Regions from separate parts of the Staphylococcus agnetis genome, predicted to be linked through region 4. Evidence: riboswitches for the same ligand, from Rfam matches in the RefSeq annotation. Region 4 holds a riboswitch; each other region holds the start of a gene.
What was found. Region 4 has a riboswitch for S-adenosylmethionine ahead of metX (homoserine O-acetyltransferase MetX). Riboswitches for the same ligand answer to the same signal wherever they lie in the genome.

Region 1 (4,027 bases), 750 kb from region 4:
ACGTGCTACTGCTTCATCTAAATCTGATTGATTATAACATATCATCACGCCATACCCACCTGCAGTAGGTAAATCATCTCCAGGTTTTAAAACAAGAGGTAGTGTCCAATGTTCTAAAGCATGATGAAGCATCTCAATATCTACCACCTCTCTTTTAGGTAGATATTTACCTTCTGTCCATTCAGGAATCCTTGCCTTAGTATTTAAATCAACAAACATCTGCTTATTCATCGCATAGCGTGTACGGTGTATTAAATCTTCACCATGCACATACTGTGTATAAATGCGCTTTTGATCTTGTTCAGTAAGTTGTTTTAATAACTGTTCATAACTTTCTTTATCTTTGAATGTATAAATATTGTTCGGTATCGTTTGATTCACATAATTAAACAAAATTTGTAATTTATCAGTAACACTGGCCTCATGTACAATGACTGGCATATCAGCAATCAATAATTCTCGTCCTGTTAAAAAATTCGATTGATGCTCGTCTGGTTCTAACCATGGATTAGAAATATAAGATGGACGTGATGTATATACGATATCATCAGCGTATAAGTCTCCCAATTTTAAACGTAGATGGTCAGTCATTTATAATTTCTCCCTTAATAATTGATGTTCCTTTTGAATTGTGGCTAACAAATCATAATCTTGAAGTATACTTGCTCCCATTAATGCAATAATTTTCGCACCTTTAATTAACGCCTTATCTCCCATAGGGCTTGCTGCTGCTTCTCTAAATCGATGTGTGTGACCAACTAAGCTACGCGGTCCTATTTTAATATGTGGATGAATCGTAGGCACTACATGGCTCACATTACCTGTATCAGTCGAACCATAACCAAAATCATCATGACTGACTTCTTCCCCTAATTCTGTTGCATAACGTTCAAATAAAGCATCAAGTTGTGGTGATTTGATAAATTCGTTTACCCCATTTTGAATCGGTCCAAACTCATAATTACAACCTGTTTGAATGGCTGCGCCTTTTGCAATTTGATGCACGCGTTCTGTTAATATATCGAGAGATTTCCTCGTCGTTGCACGTGTATAAAAACGTGCATGTGTATAATCAGGAATGATATTCGCCGCTTTACCACCGTCTAAAATGACGCCATGGACACGTTCTGATTTATGAATGTGTTGTCTTAATTGTGCTATACCATTAAAAAAGCTGAGCATTGCATCTAAAGCATTCTTAGCATCTTCTGCATTTTCAGATGCATGTGCACTCTTGCCATAGAACTGGATATCTAATACATCTACAGCAAGCGTATGAATCGTCGGATACGTGTCGTTTCCTGGATGAATCATCAGCGCAATATCCACATCATCAAAAATCCCCTCTTTGACGTAAGATGCTTTTGCGCTACCGTTTTCGCCACCTTCTTCAGCCGGACACCCAAAAACAATGACACTGCCTCCTAGTTCATCAATCACTTGTTTGAGCGCGATACCTGCAAGTACACTAGCGGTCCCTATAATATTATGTCCACACGCATGACCTAATCCCGGCAAGGCATCATACTCTGCCAAAAACCCTATCGTTGGTCCCGGCTCTTTTGCCTCATAGGATGCGATAAAGCCTGTTGAGTGGCCTGCAATATCCTTTTCAATATTAAAACCGTGCGTTGATAATTGGTCTATTAAAAGACGCGACGCAAATAATTCCTCATTCCCTAATTCTGGTCGATCATGTATTTGGTGACTCATATCTAAATAATGTAAGCGATGATTGTCTATATAATCTAAAATGCGCTGTCTTACTGATACCAAAGTAATTTCTCCCTTCAAAAACAAAAAGTTATCATACGTGATGTAAGTCTATTAATAGACGCACATCAAACGTTGATAACCATTTGTATGTCATTTATCTATCAATAGTCAAATGCTATTGTTGGATTTAGCACCTTTATCGTTACTCGATGAGGTTGCAGGGCTTCGTAGGGCCAATTCCCTCCACCACTCTTGATAAATTGTTATTTAATTAGTACTCATTTTATCGGAAATCGACTGATTTGTCATGCTATTTTTATTATTTACACAATTTCTCACTGTTATGTCACATACCCAATTAAGGCATCATTCTCATCGTCATCCCCCTTTATAAATAGGTTCGGTCTCATTCCTTCATTCAATGAAAAGGCATCCCCCTTTGATACAATGAAAGTTATGTTAAAATGAAAATAATAAAGGAGGATGTCAATATGCCAAAAATGAACGTAGAAAGTTTTAATTTAGATCACACAAAAGTAGTTGCACCATATGTACGCCTTGCAGGTAAAATGCAAGGGGAAAATGGAGATGACATTTACAAGTATGATATTCGTTTCAAACAGCCAAATAAAGAACATATGGACATGCCAGGTTTACACAGTCTCGAACATTTAATGGCTGAAAATATTCGTAATCATTCAGACAAAGTCGTAGATTTAAGTCCAATGGGATGCCAAACAGGTTTTTATGTGTCATTTATTAACCATAAAGATTACGATGATGTATTAAATATTATTGAAAACACGATTCATGACGTTTTAAATGCTAATGAGGTCCCAGCGTGTAATGAAGTACAATGTGGTTGGGCAGCTAGCCATTCTCTTGAAGGAGCAAAAACTATTGCGCAAGCATTTTTAGATAAGCGTCATCAATGGCATGATGTATTTGGAGAAGGTAAATAATCTTATATTGATTTCACTTGTCACTTTCTTTTAAAGCCTATTTAATGATTAAGGTGCGGTGCATGGAGAATAGACAAGCATCTCCCTTAGCGAAAATTCATTAAATCATATAAATAAGGGTTGAAACATCACAATCCTGTATAACAAAACAGGCAACAAAATTCATGCATACATGAGAACTTCGTTGCCTGTTATTCATTTATGTTTCTTAATTTAATCTATAAGAGCAAAAGTAAGAGAATGATAACATTACTTTGATTGCTTACTTAACCGAGACTGCTGAGGCATCAATCTGAAACCAAACATCCATTATGAAGTAAGACACCTAGAAAAGCAAAGTGTTGAAACAATTAAATGTGAAATACTTGAGTTTCATCCACTTAATTATAAATGACGTATCCATTTCATTAACTGAAACTGTAACGGGATACGAAGATATAATAACGATTTTGGCAATTGGAGGCCTTCTATTTTGTCGATATGTCGAGCCATATAAATATTTGCGGGTAGTACAGCCCATAAAAAAGCAATCATGATATGTTTAAATACATAACTCGGACGACGTATGAATAAGCCAATTCCAAAAACGATTTCGCACACACCAGTAATGAGGACCGCCGCTTTACGGAATGGTAAATAATGGGGTACAATTTTGCGAAATGTCGTTTCACGCGCAAAGTGTAAAATCCCTATGAACACAAATAAAATGCCAAATACAACGCGTTGAAATCGCTTCATAATCAATCACTACTCCGTAATTACTTTATAAATCAATTTTGGCGTTTCTGCAGAATCAGAAATTGTAATATTGTCATATAATTTTTGTTTAACCGCTTCAACATCTTCTTGATTAGCATGAATTGTGAGTAAAGATTCTCCCTCTTCAACTTTATCACCAATTTTTTTATGAAGTACCAGTCCGACAGCTAAATCAATGTCATCTTCTTTAGTTTGACGCCCTGCACCTAACATCATTGATGCTATACCAATTTCATTTGCTACCATTTCAGAAACAACACCTGACGTTTTCGCTGGTAATTCAAATGTATATTGCGCTGTTGGCAATTTTGATGGATCATCTACAACAGAGGCATCTCCACCCTGATTACTTAAGAACGTTTTGAATTTTTCAATCGCAGCACCGTTATCAATCACTTCTTGTAATTTTACGCGCGCTTCTTCTAAAGTTTCAGCTTTTTTAGCTAACACGACCATTTGTGCACCTAATGTAAGTACGAGTTCTGTTAAATCTTCAGGACCTTCTCCTTTAAGTGTATCAATGGCTTCTTTAAGTTCTAGGGCATTCCCAATGCCCAAACCTAATGGTTGGTTCATATCTGAAATAATCG
Region 2 (4,027 bases), 1.0 Mb from region 4:
TAAGTGACCTAAAATTAATGTTTGAAGAACGCGTAGATTTAAGAGACATGTTAAAGCGCATGATAGGTCATCCTCAAAAAGCAATAAAAGCATATGAAGCCCGGGATGCCTTAAAATTCATCGAGAAATCATCACCACCTGTACTCATTATTCATGGAGGCAAGGATCACCAAGTGGGGATTAAGCATGCCTATGTGTTAGAAGCACGACTTCAACAAAAAGATGTGATGTTCGACACATTGTATCAATTAGAAGAGGGACACGTCCCTAAGCCTAAAGCGATGCAAAAAGTTTTAGCATATATACAATCTTGGATGGAGACGATTGAAGAGAATAAAAAAAGCTGTGGTACATGAAAATCATGTATCACAGCTTTTGATTTATCCTTTAAAGCCACCAGTTTGTTCTAGATGTTGAGTATCTTCACCGAATTTTTTGAAGTTTTCTTTAAAACGCTCAACTAATTCTTTTGCTTGCGTAGTATAGGCTTCTTTATCTGTCCATGCATTGATTGGTTGTAAAATTGTGGTAGGTACATCTTCAACCGCTTTTGGAATATTTAATCCGAAAATATGATCTTTTTCAAACTCAGCATTTTTTAGTTTGCCACTAATAGCGTCATTCACCATTTTACGTGTATGGCGTAGTTCGATACGATTTCCGATACCATATTTACCACCAGTCCAACCTGTATTCACTAAATATACATCCACATCATGTTTGTCAATTAAATCACCAAGTAAATCCGCGTATACTTTAGCATTTAACGGTAGGAATGGAGCGCCAAAACATGTTGAGAATGAGGGTTGAGGTTCTGTAATACCACGTTCTGTCCCTGCAAGTTTTGATGTAAATCCACTTAAGAAATGATACATCGCTTGATCTTTGGTTAATTTAGAAATTGGAGGTAACACGCCAAATGCATCTGCAGTCAAGAAAATGATGGTATTTGGATGAGATGCTTTAGATGGTACGACAATGTTGTCGATGTGATGAATTGGATATGCAGCACGTGTATTTTCAGTGAGTTTATTGTCATCAAAATCCACATAACCATGTTCATCTACAACGCAATTTTCTAAAACAGTACCATATCGAATGGCATTAAAAATTTGGGGTTCTTTTTCTTCTGACAGATGAATGGCTTTTGCGTAACAGCCACCTTCAATATTAAAGACACCATTTTCATTCCATCCATGTTCATCATCACCGATTAATTTACGATTTGGATCAGCGGATAAAGTGGTTTTACCTGTACCAGATAATCCAAAGAATAATGCAACATCACCTTTATTACCTACATTAGCCGAGCAGTGCATACTCATAATGTTTTGTTCTGGTAATAAATAATTCATCACAGAGAAAATAGATTTTTTCATTTCGCCTGCATATTCCGTGCCCCCGATTAAAACCGTTTTATGCTTAAACGAAATGATTACAAAGGTTTCTGAACGAATGCCATCTTTTTCTGGATTTGCTTTGAATGTAGGTGCAGAAATAATCGTAAAATCAGCTTTTATTTTTGCAGCCTCTTCTTTAGAGTTTGGTTTGATAAATAAATTTTGTGCAAATAAGTTATGCCACGCAAACTCATTGACGACTGTTAAATCGAGCTGTGAATCTTTATCACTACCTGCATAACCATTGAAAACAAATATCTCATCTTTACTGTCCAAATAATCAATCACTTGATAGTATAAGTTTAAAAACTTTTCCTCTGAAATAGGTTGATTAATTGTGCCCCAATCAATATCATCTTTTACTTGAGGATTGTCTACAATATATTTATCTTTTGGAGAACGTCCAGTATAAACGCCCGTTTTTGCATTGATGGCCCCGAGTTCTGTTAATTCAGCTTCGTCTCGTTTTAATATTTTGTTATAAAGTTCTGTTGTTGTAAGTTGAAAATGAGATGAAGGCTTGTCTTTTAAAGCGTCAATTGCTTGTGTGTCAAACGACATGATTTTATCCCTCCAATAGTTGTTTCGGCAATGTAAGCCTTTACAATTCAAGAGTATAACACATTGATTTCATAATCCATACCAAAATTAGGTAATTTGGAGAGAAAAATAGTAAAATAATTAGGTTGTTAAATCGCTTTTATATTTGTGTAACATAAGACGAAACTGAATTGACACTATTAAAAAATTTATGTAATATAGGACTAACGGATTCTCTTATCCTGAGTGGTGGAGGGACATGGACCCAATGAAACCCAGCAACCTCTTCTTTCAATAGAAGAAAGGTGCCAAACCGTTTGCAGACATATATAGTCTGAACGATAAGAGCGAATGGACGTTAAAGGCCTTCTCTCTATTTTATAGTGTGAAAGGCTTTTTTTATTGGCTCAGTCACAGAGAGAACTTCGTAATAAAATTTAAAGGAGCTTAATATGACTTACAATAGACGCTTATTTACTTCAGAATCAGTTACTGAAGGACATCCAGATAAAATTGCCGATCAAATTTCTGATGCGATTTTAGATGAAATTTTGAAAGGTGACCCTAATGCGCGTGTAGCATGTGAAACGACTGTTACGACGGGGATGGCGTTAATCGCTGGTGAAATCACAACATGTACATATGTAGATATTCCTAAAGTTGTGCGCGAAACGGTTAAAGAAATCGGCTATACGCGTGCAAAATATGGTTATGACTACAAAACAATGTCAGTGCTTACAGCAATCGATGAACAATCGCCAGATATCGCACAAGGTGTGGATCGCGCTTTAGAATATCGTGAAGATAATCAAGATGAGGTTCTAAATACGGGTGCTGGCGATCAAGGATTAATGTTTGGTTATGCCACTAACGAAACAGATACATTTATGCCATTACCAATTGATTTGTCTCATAAATTGTCTAAACGCTTAACAACGGTGCGTAAAGATGGTACGTTAAGTTATTTAAGACCAGACGGTAAAGTTCAAGTTACTGTTGAATATGATGAAAACAATCAACCAAAACGTATTGATACTATCGTTATTTCATCACAACATCATGAAGATATTGAATTAAAAGATATTCAAGATGATTTAAAGAAACATGTGATTTATCCTACAGTAGATAAAAAGTTAATCGATGAGGATACAAAGTTCTTTATCAATCCTACAGGCCGTTTTGTTATCGGTGGTCCTCAAGGGGATGCAGGTCTTACAGGGCGCAAGATTATCGTTGATACTTACGGCGGTTATGCGCGCCATGGTGGCGGTGCATTTTCGGGTAAAGATCCGACAAAAGTAGACCGTTCTGCTGCGTATGCTGCACGCTATGTAGCTAAAAACATTGTCGCTGCAGGCCTAGCAGATAAATGTGAAGTCCAAATTGCATATGCAATTGGTGTCGCGCAGCCTGTATCTATTTCAATCGACACGTTTGGGACAGGCAAAGTTTCAGAAAGTATCCTCATTGAAGCGGTAAGACAAAACTTTGATTTACGACCTGCTGGGATTATTAAAATGTTAGACTTACAACGTCCTATTTACAAACAAACTGCTGCATATGGTCATTTTGGACGCAATGATATTAATGTTCCATGGGAAAAAACGGATAAGATCGATATTCTTAAACAATCAGTAGAAGCATTAAAATAAAGTTTTCTTAATTAAGATTCGCGATTTGATTCGCTTTTTTATATAATGATGATAATAAAGCAAATGAAGAAAAGGTAGGTAATTGTTCATGTCACAATTAGATCCCATTCAAATTGGGTTAATCGTTGCGAGTGCCCTCGCACTTTTGTTTCTAATCATGTTTCTCTTTGCCTTGCGCAGTAAGAAAAAAGTGAAAGAAACGTATTCGAATCAGTTTCAATCTAAAGAAGAAAAATTAAATCATGAGCATAAGGAAGCTCTTGAAAAAGCACGTATTGAAAAGAAAAAATCAGATACGCGTCATAAAGAGCAATATGACTCTATGTTGTCATCAAAAAATCGTGAAATCGATGCATTAAAATTATTCTCAAAAAATGATAGTGAATATATTACTGATATGCGCTTATTGGGAATTAGAGAACGTCTAGTTAAAGA
Region 3 (4,027 bases), 600 kb from region 4:
GCACTTCACTTTTGTAGAAAAATGTCATTTGTGTAATGCCCGGACTGCGTTCTTCGAAGTACACATTGATATCATCTTGTTGATCACTGAAATCAGGCATTTGAATCGTTAAACAAAGGTGTTCTCCTGGAATTAATGTTTGATAAGTACCTTCTACACGTATTTTTTTACCTTGGCGTTGGTCAATAATTAAATAGTGACCCCCTTCTGTCACATCACTTTCGATTGTTTTATTCGATCTTGATGTAGTCATAAACCAGTGACGCAACATTTCAGGATCTGTCCAAGCTTGATAAGCAAACTCAGGTGAAGTTTTTAATAATCGAACTATTTTAACTTCGACCCGTTCATTATGCGTATTATTCATGGCGATTCTCCTCACTTTAAAACCTTTTTCTCTATCATTAAACATCCTATTTATGATTCATTACCATATCTTACTAAAATGTGTAAGCATCATAGTATTATAAACATTGTATCGTGCTTAAAAGTCTCCCATCTAGAGATTGAGTGACACTATCTTCTCATCTAATAGAAGGTGTACCATTATCACTGCACTATGAACTGTTATCGTTGCAATCTCACTATATTCCTTCATTATACCCTTTAGCCATTTATATACATACTATTTGCTTTTAAGTCTTGGTAAGTTAAAGATGATGGCTACAATCCCACATAAAGCTAACATTACTGGATAAATAGAATATGGGACTAACATCACAGGTGAAATACCCGCAACACCTGCTGCTGCAATCAGCTGTGGGCTATAAGGGATAAAACCTTGCCATGCACTACCAAAAATATCTAAAATGCTGGCCGATTTACGTCGATCGATTTCATATTCATCAGCGATATCTTTCGCTAATGGACCTGACATAATAATAGAAATCGTATTATTTGCAGTAGAAATGTCCGCCACACTTACGAGACTTGCAATACCAAATTCTGCGCCTCTACGTGATTTAATTTTACTTTTCACTTTGTGCAATAGCCAATTAATCCCACCATTATGCTCAACAAGTCCTATCATTCCACCAATTAAGAGCGCGATGATTGCAATATCTTCCATCCCCACTATACCTTCTGAAGCAGCTTTTAAAAACCCTGCTAAATTAAACGAACCGTCAGCAATGCCAATTATTCCAGATAGTAAAATCCCACCTAACAATACGAGCACGACATTAATGCCTATTAAAGCTAATATCAATACAAGTAAATAAGGGATGATTTTAATAAAATTGTAATCATAACTTTGTCCATGATTAACGTGGTTACCGAGTGTAAGTACCCATAAAATGATGATTGTAATCATCGCACCCGGTAAAACGATACGAAAATTCACTTTAAATTTATCTGCCATTTGTGTACGTTGCGTTCTCACTGCCGCAATGGTCGTATCAGAAATCATCGATAAATTATCGCCAAACATCGCACCACCTACCACAGTAGCCATCGCTAATGCAGCTGGAATGTCTGTCGCTTGACTCAACCCAAATCCTACAGGCGCTATCGCTGCCACTGTTCCAACCGATGTTCCCATCGATATCGAAACAAACATACAAATAATAAACAACCCTACTATCAATAAATTTTGTGGAATCATCGACAATCCAAAATTGACAATAGATTCAACACCGCCCATTTTTTCAGCAGTTTTAGAAAAAGCACCTGCTAATATAAAAATAAACATCATTAAAATAATATTAGGATGACCAGCACTTTTTGCGAACACTTCAACTTTGTGCGCAAAATTTTCTTTTCGGTTCATCAATAGCGCCATAATTACACCAATAATTGCTGCTACATTGAGTGGCATAAATGTAAAATCTTTCGTAATTATACCTGCGCCTAAAAATATACAAATAAATACAACTAAAGGTAGTAAAGCCCAACCATTCATTTTATCTTTAAAATCTGTAGACATTTTTTTCTCCTCACAAAAATTAAGGTCAAACTCTAATAGTACATCATGCGCATACATACTATTAGGGCTTGACCTGATATCGTTTCCCGAACTTCTTATCTTCAGCCTCAAAGCTTCTGGAATTGGCACACGCATGACCATGTTGCCGAAGTTTCAAAGGGCCAGTCCCTCCACTTCTCTTGATATGAAGTATTTAATTTTACTGTTAAACTTTACATGAAATTTTGTAATTCGTCAATCTCTATGATGATTTCAAAATGAGTTGAATGGCATTTACGAAATAGTCTGTGACATTTTCAAAAATACGTTCATCTGGTTGATATAACGGATGATGTAAAGGATAGTCACTTTCGGAGCCTATCATAGCAAAATAACTTGGTGCTATCGCCTGATAACCCGAAAAATCTTCTCCTATTGTCAGTGGACGCACCAACTCCGCAACATCATAGCCCGCTTCTTTAGCGGCTTGAACTGCGAGCTTATGGAGCGCCTCTTCATTATTAACAGCTTTAGTTATTTTGAGATACTCTAAATCAATCTTAGTGTCAAATTGTGTAGCAACACCTTTGCAAATTTGTTTCATACGTGTTTCAACTTTAAGCTGTGTGTCATGGTCAAATGTACGTACAGTTCCCTCTACGATTGCATGATCAGGAATGACATTCCATGTCTGTCCACTGTGAATTTGACCAATAGTTACCACTGCTTCCTCGTAGGGAGCAATATTACGACTCACAATACTTTGAAAACTTTGAATCAATTGTGCCACGATGATACTCGGATCTTTAGCATCTTGCGGCATGGCCGCATGGGCTCCTTTAGCATGAACGATAATTTTAAAGCGATCAACATTTGATGTCATGATTCCAATTTTAGAGCGCCACTGACCTACTTTTAAAGTTGGATCATTATGAAATCCTAAGATGGCTTTTGCACCATTTAAGACACCTGTTTCCACTACACGGTTTGCACCAAACCCGAGTTCTTCAGAAGCTTGAAAGATGATACGCACACGACCATTTAATTTAGATTCCATCGTTTTAAGTCGTTCCACTGTGCCAAGTACACTCGCCATATGAATATCATGACCGCACGCATGCATCACGCCCTCAGTACGCGATTTAAATGCAACAGTCGCTTGTTCATGGATTGGAAGTGCGTCAATATCAGACCGTATCGCAATCATTGAATCACCTTGCCCTACTTCTGCAATCAAACCTGTTTGAAGTGGAACATCCAAAATTGACACATCCATATCTCGTAATATCGCTTTTAATCTTTTAGTTGTTTGAAACTCTTCATTAGAACGCTCGGGATACATATGAAAGTGACGTCTCCATGAGACCATTTGATCAAACCGATAAGACATAGAACTCCCCCTTATTGATTATTTAACAATGACCTAAAACGCTGAGATGTTATTAACACGTTTTGAATGAATAGTCATATTATCTCGTATACAGCATCTTATTTTCAATAAAATTTCCATATATCCTCATTATCATCAAGCATGCCTCATTCTAATACAAAACGTTCTCAAAATTTATTCAGAAATAAATTTCAAGAACGTCATATATCAATGTATTTTATCAAATTTAAGCTAGTGCAATGTCATGATTGATGATTACTTTACCATCTTTTATTACTTTTTCAACATGATTAATACCATAATGATATGGAATATATTCATGATTTGGCGCATGCCATATCACAATATTTGCTTTATCCCCTTTATTAATAGTGCCTGCATCCACATCTATCGCTTTCGCTGCGTTCACTGTAACTGCATTCCAAATTTCATTCGGTGATAATTTTAATTTCAACGCCGCAATAGCCATTACCATTTGAAGATTATTTGTTACGCAACTTCCGGGATTAAAATCCGTTGCAATCGCTATGGCACCATTGTTTTCAATCATACCTCGTGCATCAGCATAATCATTTTTGCCTAAGTAAAAGGTTGTTCCAGGCAATAGTACCGCTACCGTATCTGAGTCACTCAATTTTGCTTTATCAGTATCGCTTGATGCTACGAGATGATCTGCTGAAATGGCTTGTTGATCAATCGCGAGTCCTAATCCACCTAGAGGATCAATTTCATCG
Region 4 (4,027 bases):
TTTAAAATACACATTATGTTCTTGTGCCCATCGACTAATGACACGCGTAACCATTGAGTTAATTTCCGAACGTTGTGTATCGTTCATATTTTGCGTAATCTCATCATAGTTATCTAAAAAGAGCGTCGCAATAATCGGTTGTTCATCGTCATATGCTTGTCTAATCTCTGCTTCTTCTGAAACATCGAGAAAATACAAAATACCTTCATCTTTTGAATATTTAACGCGATAGGTATAGCCGTTATTCATAATTTCTATTTCTTTTGCTTTTTCAAGCTGTTTTAAAATATTCGGATATACTTCGTTAATTGGATCAGAAATAACGTTCCGCTCTGTACGTTCCGTTAAGAATTTGTTCATCCACTCAATTTGATCATGTTGATTTAATACTATGATACCTATAGGCATATTTTTGATAGCGCGATCACTTGCTAACGTTACCTTGCCACTTAAATCATCTAAATAAGTATCAAATCGTTTAAAAATCCATCTAAATAGAAAAACACAAATAATCAATACGATAAATAACGTAATCGCAGCAATAAACCCGTACAACACACTAAAGAAAAAGCTCACACCGACACTCGCTATTGCCATTAATGTAATGAATATAAAAGGGAGGAGTAACGATTTCTTTACCGACTGACGTTTCATTTTGTCACCTCTTAACGTTTTTTAAGCATGCTTTTTAAATTCAATCCTAAATCTAGTAAACCAATGAGTCGTGTTAACGGATAAGCGATGATGCCTATAATTATGAGTAAAACTGAAACACCTATTGGAAATTTTTTTATAGAGCAAGCATAATGAATAAAACTTAAACCTTGGATGACAAGCAAGAAACCAAGCACAATAATAAAGTTTTGACTGATGCTATTCGCAGTCGTTGAAGGTTCTGTCACAATGCTAACTAATAACGCAATGGCATAGATGATAAAAATAGATTTTCTTAATTGCCATAAATATAAAGGGCGATACACGGGTGTGGCCACTTTAAATTGACGCAATATCGGAAACATAATGAGTAATGACAACATAAAAAATAACGTTATGCTTATCACAATAAAACTTGGCATTTGAACGGCCATTTGTTGTACAGATGCTTCTAAGATTTTTGCCGATTGCGCATCTAAGTTTTGCATACGAATCGTTTCATCTACAACGATTTTGTATGGTTCAATTAATTCGTGCGCATAAGGCAGTTTCTTAATACTTTGTAGAAAAATCATTACGCCTAATGTCACTAAACTTGTGACAAATGAGACGACATATAAAATGCGTTCTTTTGACGCTTTAATCAGTAATAATTGACTAATGATTAAACTTGCAAGAAGTAAAATAATCATAAAGGTTTGCACAAATAAACTTCCCGTGATGGTTGCAACCATAATTGAAACCAGCGCAGCAATGCCAAAAGAATATTTAGAACGATACCAAAGAATAATTCCTGGAAGCGGTGCAAAAAATATAACAATTACTCCCAATATAGGTATAAAATGCATCACTAAAGCAACCAAAATTAATGCAATGGTGCCTAATATGGTGTCTTTAGGTTTAATTTTCGAAAACAATAATGCCACTTCCAAACTTAAATTTATAGTCACTATTTTACAGGCTTTGAGAGTGGTTTACAACAGACGTCATGCGTTCGAATTATAGTTTCATATTACGAATAAAATCACGTAACATCCGTTTTTTATCTTTATTTTTAAAGTAAATTTTAAACCTTCGCCAATACACATTTAAAATAGTTTTGAGATAGCTCCTACACATTGTCTTTCTTTATATCGTGTTCTGCTTAATACAAACAATAGGTAAGTTGTATTTCAGTTATCATAACTCAAATACAGCTCATCAACGTGTATCTCATTTACATGATTATAACAAAAATGTAACATATTCGTCTAAATTTAGCGTCTAAATCTTGAAAGTTCTAAGAAGTGGTACAAATAAGGTGCCCAATCATTGAAATTTAACAAAAAGCCATCATGTCCCACATTGTCTGGTACAAAAAAATGACGGTGATATTTAAAATAATCCCCTATCGCCGCGACTTGATCATCGGGATAGAGTAAATCATCAGTAAATCCCATCGTTAACACCTTTGTATCTAACGAACGAAAAACGTGTTCAACGTTTTGACGCCCTCGAAATACATTGTGACTATCTAACACATCTAGCAGTGTGAGGTAACACTTCAAATCAAAAGATGTTTTGAATTTATCACCTTGATGCTTTTGATAGGTTACTACTTCATCCGGCGTAAATCTCGCTTCATAACTTTTAGACGACCGGTAGGTTAAAAAACCTAATTGTCTCGCAATACTTAAGCCTTCCCTTCCTCCTAAATGTATCGCTTGACGTGCGATTTCATTAAATGCGCGTGAATAAGAAGACGTTTTTACGGTTGAAGCCAGAATGACTGCCTTTTTCACTTTAAATTTTTGGTTATACAAGAGTTCTAGTACTTGCATACCACCGAGAGAGGCGCCTATCAACACTTCTATCGTTTCAAATTGAAGCGCTTGTAATCCTAATTCAATAGCACAAACGATATCACGGATTGTTAACCTCGAAGGGAATTGTGAATCTGTTAGCCGCGAACTAGATCCAAATGGACTTCCAATCACATTAAATGTTAAAAATTGGTAATCATGTAACGGCATGTAGCCGCCATCAATAATTTCACGCCACCATCCAGGGTTATCTTCTGTACCATAAGTTAAATGGTTTCCTGTTAATGCGTGACATACTAATACCAGAGGTTGTCCTCGATATCCTACATGTTCATATCTCAATTTTAAATCTTGAATCATTTCACCTGATTCTGTTTTAAATTCACCTAAATGCAGTGTATCTACTGTATAATGTGTCAATTTAGCATGCCCTCCCTCTAAACAAAAAAGTTGTACTACCGTCTGTACGGCAATACAACTCATGTTAATCATTGACTTATCACTCGAAACATTCGTTGGTTGTAGCACCGTACTTATCACTAAGTGGTTGCTGAAGCATCACAGGGCCAAATCCCTCAACTTCTCTTAATAAGCTTTCAGTATTCAATTCATTAATTCATATCATAACGTATTCAGAATATTCATGCAAATGTTTACAGAGGTAGAATAAGTCTTAAACATGCAACACTTACCATACCTATAATAACAGCAATGGTTAAACTCCTTGATATCAAAGTAGCGAGGAGTGTTGGTATAACTGCGAATACATAAATCCAGTTTAAGCGAAATCCAAAGTGACCACTTTCTTGAATAATTAATCCATCGACAACTAAGGCAGCAAACAATGTAATTGGTATAAAAGATAACCATTGAATGACTTTTTCAGAAAGTTGTAATTGTGCGATTGCGATGAAAGGCGTAATACGTAATAATAACGTGCCTATACCAGATAGAATAATCGTCCAAAGAATATACATTGTCATCGGTCCATCACCACCCCTATTGCAGCAGTAACCATTGATGTAATTAAAATGGCGATATAAGATGGCATTACAAGACTGAGTACCATCATTTGTATAACGACAATACATACCAATTTTAAATAGAGATGTAACTTTGGTTTCGTAAGACCTTCAAATTGACTTAACATAAGGAAAATAAACATGGCGATAATCGCATAATCCAATCCTAACGCCTCAGGATTCGAAAAGATATCACCAAGTAACGCACCAAGAATACATACAAAAATCCAAAATATGTAAGCTGTTATATTGATGCCATGCATCCAACGTCTCCCGATTACGGCTCCTTTTGTATGTGGTGTAATTGCGATACCAAATGTCTCATCCGTTAATAACGATCCGATACCTATACGATGAGGTAAAGATGTCGCTTTAAAGTTTGGGGCGAGAGTCATACTTAATAAAAACATACGACTGTTAACGACAAGTGCTGTGAGTACAATAATCCATATAGGCGTTTGAACAGCCATTAATGCAATAATGATAAACTGAGCAGCACCTGCATAAACAAGTATAGATAGTAACGCGATGTCTAAAATACTGAAGCCA

Region 1: another riboswitch for S-adenosylmethionine. It lies ahead of GJE18_RS08630 (M20 family metallopeptidase); the one in region 4 lies ahead of metX (homoserine O-acetyltransferase MetX).
Region 2: another riboswitch for S-adenosylmethionine. It lies ahead of metK (methionine adenosyltransferase); the one in region 4 lies ahead of metX (homoserine O-acetyltransferase MetX).
Region 3: another riboswitch for S-adenosylmethionine. It lies ahead of GJE18_RS09495 (Na+/H+ antiporter NhaC family protein); the one in region 4 lies ahead of metX (homoserine O-acetyltransferase MetX).

What each region holds. Positions count from the first base shown of each region.
Region 1 covers NZ_CP045927.1:1,690,034-1,694,060, forward strand. The annotation lists gene ldmS (L-aspartate--L-methionine ligase LdmS) at 1-591, opposite strand, end outside; gene GJE18_RS08630 (M20 family metallopeptidase) at 592-1,776, opposite strand; SAM riboswitch class I at 1,868-1,978, opposite strand; gene GJE18_RS08635 (S-ribosylhomocysteine lyase) at 2,208-2,678, shown strand; gene GJE18_RS08640 (DoxX family protein) at 3,063-3,416, opposite strand; gene GJE18_RS08645 (pyrimidine-nucleoside phosphorylase) at 3,426-4,027, opposite strand, start outside.
Region 2 covers NZ_CP045927.1:1,394,620-1,398,646, reverse strand. The annotation lists gene GJE18_RS06915 (alpha/beta hydrolase family protein) at 1-356, shown strand, start outside; gene pckA (phosphoenolpyruvate carboxykinase (ATP)) at 381-1,961, opposite strand; SAM riboswitch class I at 2,175-2,288, shown strand; gene metK (methionine adenosyltransferase) at 2,393-3,592, shown strand; gene GJE18_RS06900 (nuclease-related domain-containing protein) at 3,681-4,027, shown strand, end outside.
Region 3 covers NZ_CP045927.1:1,844,693-1,848,719, forward strand. The annotation lists gene GJE18_RS09490 (SRPBCC family protein) at 1-367, opposite strand, end outside; gene GJE18_RS09495 (Na+/H+ antiporter NhaC family protein) at 626-1,924, opposite strand; SAM riboswitch class I at 2,017-2,113, opposite strand; gene GJE18_RS09500 (amidohydrolase) at 2,166-3,293, opposite strand; gene hutI (imidazolonepropionase) at 3,520-4,027, opposite strand, start outside.
Region 4 covers NZ_CP045927.1:2,443,977-2,448,003, forward strand. The annotation lists gene GJE18_RS12075 (DHH family phosphoesterase) at 1-654, opposite strand, end outside; gene GJE18_RS12080 (DUF2232 domain-containing protein) at 666-1,571, opposite strand; gene metX (homoserine O-acetyltransferase MetX) at 1,911-2,876, opposite strand; SAM riboswitch class I at 2,950-3,051, opposite strand; gene GJE18_RS12090 (AzlD domain-containing protein) at 3,110-3,439, opposite strand; gene GJE18_RS12095 (AzlC family ABC transporter permease) at 3,436-4,027, opposite strand, start outside.